Regions from separate parts of the Thioalkalivibrio sp. ALE20 genome, predicted to be linked through region 1. Evidence: riboswitches for the same ligand, from Rfam matches in the RefSeq annotation. Region 1 holds a riboswitch; the other holds the start of a gene.
What was found. A riboswitch is a leader RNA that binds a small molecule or an ion and turns the genes downstream of it on or off. The one in region 1 is predicted to bind cobalamin.
Positions count from the first base shown of each region.

Region 2: it holds a riboswitch for cobalamin, as region 1 does, so the genes downstream of both, F790_RS0112800 (TonB-dependent siderophore receptor) here and F790_RS0106705 (porin) in region 1, are expected to answer to the same signal.

Region 1 is NZ_KB906473.1:245,039-247,434, reverse strand. Features, by position in the region: gene F790_RS0106710 (cytochrome-c peroxidase) at 1-450, opposite strand, end outside; cobalamin riboswitch at 620-851, shown strand; gene F790_RS0106705 (porin) at 978-2,093, shown strand; gene F790_RS0106700 (cytochrome c) at 2,113-2,396, shown strand, end outside.
Region 2 is NZ_KB906483.1:30,771-33,166, reverse strand. Features, by position in the region: gene F790_RS0112805 (hypothetical protein) at 1-417, opposite strand, end outside; cobalamin riboswitch at 918-1,172, shown strand; gene F790_RS0112800 (TonB-dependent siderophore receptor) at 1,310-2,396, shown strand, end outside.

The DNA of each region.
Region 1 (2,396 bases):
GATCGCCTCTTCCAGCGGCATGGCCATCTCCACCGCATCCTGGATCGGACCCAGGGCCTGGCCTTCCAGGTCATCCTCGCGGCCATCCCAGAACTGGGCCTCGAAGAACCCGGAGTTCAGCACCGTCGGGCTGTTGCGCTCGCCCACCTGGCCGGCATGCCCAACGGCACGCGGGATGCGGTCGGCCCAGCCCAGCGCGGGGTTGTGGCAGGTGGCGCAGGAAATGACGCCCGAGCTGGAGATGCGCGGCTCGAAGAACAGGAACTTGCCCAGCTCCACCTTCTCGTCGGTCAGGGAATTGTCGGCCGGGATCGGCGGCAGGGCCGGCAGCGGCTCGAACATGTCGCGGTACTGGTCGTAATCGCCGGCGAACGTCGGGGCGGAGAGGCCCAGGGCCACGGCCGTACAGGCCGAGACGAGCAGCCCCCGGAAAATGCGCTTCTTCTGCATGGTTCGCTCCTTTTTATTGGTCTGGATGCGGCCCGGCTACAAACCGTCACCACATGGACTCAGTCTAAAAGAAATACCCCCATCACGGGCCGGCCGGGTGGTGCAATCCTGCGTAACCTTGATACAGATCAACCCGGCTCCGCCCTTGCCCGCGTGACGGGACGCGGTTACAGTCCGCCCGCCTTCAGGTGCCCCGGCCCACGACGCCGGGGATAATCGGGAAGCCGGTGCGTGAATCGACGTTCGCAATGCCGGCACTGCCCCCGCAACGGTAGGCGAAGACAGGCGGATCCAGTGCCACTGCGGCGCATCCACGGGATGCCCGCGGGAAGGCGATCCGCCCGGGATGTCCTGCATCCCCTTCGCGAGTCCGGAGACCGGCCTGGAGGAAACCCGACGCCGCGGCGGGCGGCCGAGCGGGACGGGGCCGGTGTGTCCGCCCCCTTCCCCCCTGCTCCCTTGCCCGACTGCCGGCGTCGTTTCATCCACGGCGTGCGGGGTCGCACGTCCAGGGGAGCAACACAACAATGAAAAGCACCCAACCTCAGCCGGGGCGGCCTGCCGTGCCGGCCCTGGCCTCTCTGTGCCTGATGGCGGCCGCGGGCATCGCACCGGCGCAGGCCGGTTTTGAATTCGGCGACGCGGAGGACGGCCTGCAGGTCACTCTGGATCCGCTGATCCAGGGCCGTTACAGCTACGAGCATGACCCGGACGGCTCCAGCAGCGAATTCGATTTCCGGCGCGCCTGGCTGGACACCTCGGGCACCCTGTTCCACCCCGAACTGAGCTTTCGCCTGCAGCCGGATTTCAGCAGCGGCGAGCTGTCCATGCGCGACATCTGGCTGCAGTACGGCCCGGGCGAACACCTGGGCCTGCGGGCGGGCCAGTTCACCGTCCCCTTCGGTCTGGCGCGGGACATCGGCGGCCCCAACCGCCTGTTCACCGAACTGAGCATCGCCGGCAACCAGTTCGAGATCCCGGCCGGACGCGATACCGGGCTCGCCCTGCTGGGTGGCGCGGGCGACGACCGCGCCTGGGCGGTCGGGATATTCGATGGCCGCGGGCGCCTGGATCAGCGCGACGACCGGCCCTCCACCTCCGGGCACCTGTTCAGCGCCCGTGGCGCCTGGGCCCCGGTGGGGTCGGTCCCGCGCGACAACACCACGGTGGGCCGGGCCGTGGAGCGCACCGTTGCCCTGGGCGCCGGCCTGCAGGCCGCCAGCCGCAACCACCTGCGTGACTGGAGCCGCGGGCAGGAAGACACGGTCGACCGGCAGCGCGCCGACTGGGTCACCGCCACCGCCGATGCGGTGGTCAAGTTCGACCATACCTCGCTGTCGCTGGCGGCCTACCGCCGCAATGTCTCCCCCGACCGCACCGCGAGCTACCACGACCTGGGGGCCGAGCTGGAACTGGCGCAGTCGCTGCCGCTGGAGGACCTCGAGCTCGCCGCTCGCCACGCGGTACTGCGCCACGACGCCGGCGACGACCTGGACGGCGACGAGCGCTGGCAGCGCGAATGGGGCGCCGGCCTTAACTGGTACCACCGGGGGCAGCGACAGAAAACCCAGCTCATGTGGCTGGACCGCGACACCGACACCTCGAACTGGCAGCTGCACCTGCAGCACCAGTTCCGCTTCTGAACAAACAGAGAGAATCGCCATGAAACGGATGCCATCCATGCGCCGGCCGCTGACGGCCGGCCTGTCGCTGGTCCTGCTGCTCGCAGCGACCGGTACCGCCGGCGCGGAAGACGAGATCAGCGTGCCGATGCCGGGCCCCTGGGGCGAAGACTACGCGGAGACCCTGGACGACCCGGCCCGAGTCGACGCCACCGAGGCCTTCCAGCGCTTTCGGCAGCAGAGCATGCAGGGGACCTCGGCCACCTACCGCAGCATCGAGCAGATCCTGCGCTACGACGCACCGTTCGCCGAACGTCTGCCCGA
Region 2 (2,396 bases), on a different contig from region 1:
CGCCGCCAGCACGAAGGTGTTCACCTGCGTGGCGTGCTCGCGCAGCTTGTGCGCCAGACCCGGGTCCTCGCTGACCTCGTCCACCACCACGCCGTCCGGGCGCTCTTCCACGTGCACTTCGATGCGCCCGCGCTGCTCGAAAAGGGTGCGATACAGCGGATCACGGTCACGCAAGTGTGCGCTCTCGCGCAGCCGCCGATGCAGTTCCGGCACGTGCACCCGCAGCAGCGCGGCGAGTTCCGGATCCGTTGCCGTCGTCACCGTCCGGGTACCACCCTCGATGAACTCCAGCTCCCTCCGGATTGCGTCGTGGGACTCCAGCAGGCGCTGAAAGACCACCTGCTCACGCTCGTGCTGCTTGCGGGCTTCGGCGTCCAGGTGACCGCCGCAATCGATCATTCTCAGGTGCATCGTCATGGTCTGTCGGCCTCTTGCTGATGATCCTGCCCGGAAGAAGCAATCTCCCTGCCAACTCGTATTTCCCGCCATGACGCGGCCACATGCCGATACCGCCGATCAGCTGACCACTCAAACTGCGAATATTGGCAGTCACTAATAAATGAAAATGCCACCTGTGACACCCGAACGCTCGCAAGTCACTGTCAAAAGGGGAAAATTATCTCCAAAAAATTTTCGAATATGGATTGATTCCAATTTGCGGCCGTGTATAATTCCCATTGTCGAGTCGACGGCAGCTCAGCGTCGGTTCGCCATGCAGGGGCCCCCTGGCCCCTTCTCTCCTCCATCTCTTCTGGATTTTGCCGTCGGCTCTCGGTGCCCCCCCGCACCGACCCGGCGGCCCTTTTTTAATCCACCCGAATGGATCCCTTTGCAAACCACATGCCAGGCACTGACCGCGGCCACGACCGTGGGTCACCCGGACACTGTTGGTTTGACACCACACATTAGCCATCACTAATATTCCGTCTCCCCCGGGTGCTTCGTCGCCATCCCGACGACGAGTGAAACGGGAAGTCCGGTGCGTGCCCGGCCTCGACCTGCGCACAAGTCCGGCGCTGCCCCCGCAACGGTAGGCGGGTCACGGCAGACCCTCGCGAACCACTGCGAAGAACGCGTCCGTTCAGGGCGTACTTCGCGGGAAGGTGGTCTGCCCCGGAGCCAACGGCTCCAGCCCGCAAGCCCGGAGACCGGCCCGGAGGACAACGGAGAACCGCGGGGAGCGGTATCACCGGGCGAATCGGCATCGCTGCGCATCGGTTCACGACGCGCCGACGATGGCGCACGCCCGCACCCCCGCGGTCGACACCCACGACCACGGCGCACGGGCGGTGCGCAAAGAGAGTTCGCAATGTTCCCGAAGAAGATGTTTCCCGCGGCCCTGCTAGGCGGTGCCGCGGCCGTGCCCTTGTTGCTGGCGGCACCGCCGGCCACCGGCGAAGAAGACCCCGACGATTCCGCACAGGTGCTGCCCGAGATCAGCGTAACGGCGGCGACCCGCACCGAGCGCCTGGTGGAGAACACGCCCGCCTCCACCGAAGTGATCACCGGCAAGAACATCCGTCGCAGCGGGGCGACCATGCTGGACGAGGCCCTGCAGGCCGAGTCCAGCCTCTTTACCGGTGCCGACGGCAACCGGTTCTCGATCCGCGGCGGCGGCCGCGCGGACATCATCTACATGCTGGATGGCCGTCGGGTCAGCGGCACGTCCGGCCGCGGCTTCGAGCTCAACCGCATCCCGGTCAGCCACGTGGAGCGCATCGAGATCGTGAAGGGCCCCGGGAGCGTGGTGTACGGCTCGGATGCGGTGGCCGGCGTGATCAACGTGATCACCCGCCGGCCGGATGCGGGTTTCGAAGGCAGCGTGGAGCTGCAGGGCGGCATGCCCGCCAGCGCCGATGGCGGGGAGCGCATCAACGGTTCACTGTTTCTGGGCGGCGGCACCCGCGACACCCGGTTCCGGCTGCTGGCGGATGTGCTGGACCGCGAAGCGTATTCCGAAGGCGCCATTGCCGACGTGCGCATCGCCGAGCAGAGCGAGCAGGTCCGGCCGTCGGAGTCCGGCGCGCTGGATGATGACCACGCGATCCAGGACCGCTACGCCTTCGACGAGGACCGCCGCGAGAGCGCGCGGGTCTACAACCTGCGCGCCGGCGTCAGCCACTGGTTCACCGACGACTTCAACGTGGAGCTGGAGGCCGGCCTGCTGCGCGAAGAGCGCGAGCGGCGCTTCCTGCACGAGCGTCCGCCGGTGGCCACCGGCTACACGAACAACAATGGCGATCCGGTGCGCGCCCTGCAGTTCCCGGCACAGCGCAGCGAGGACAGCGAGCGGCGCGATCTGGCCGTGGCCGCCGAATGGTTCGTGACCGACACCCTGGAGCTGAATTACCAGGCCTACGAAAGCAAGTTCGAGATGGACCGCTCCAACACCTTCC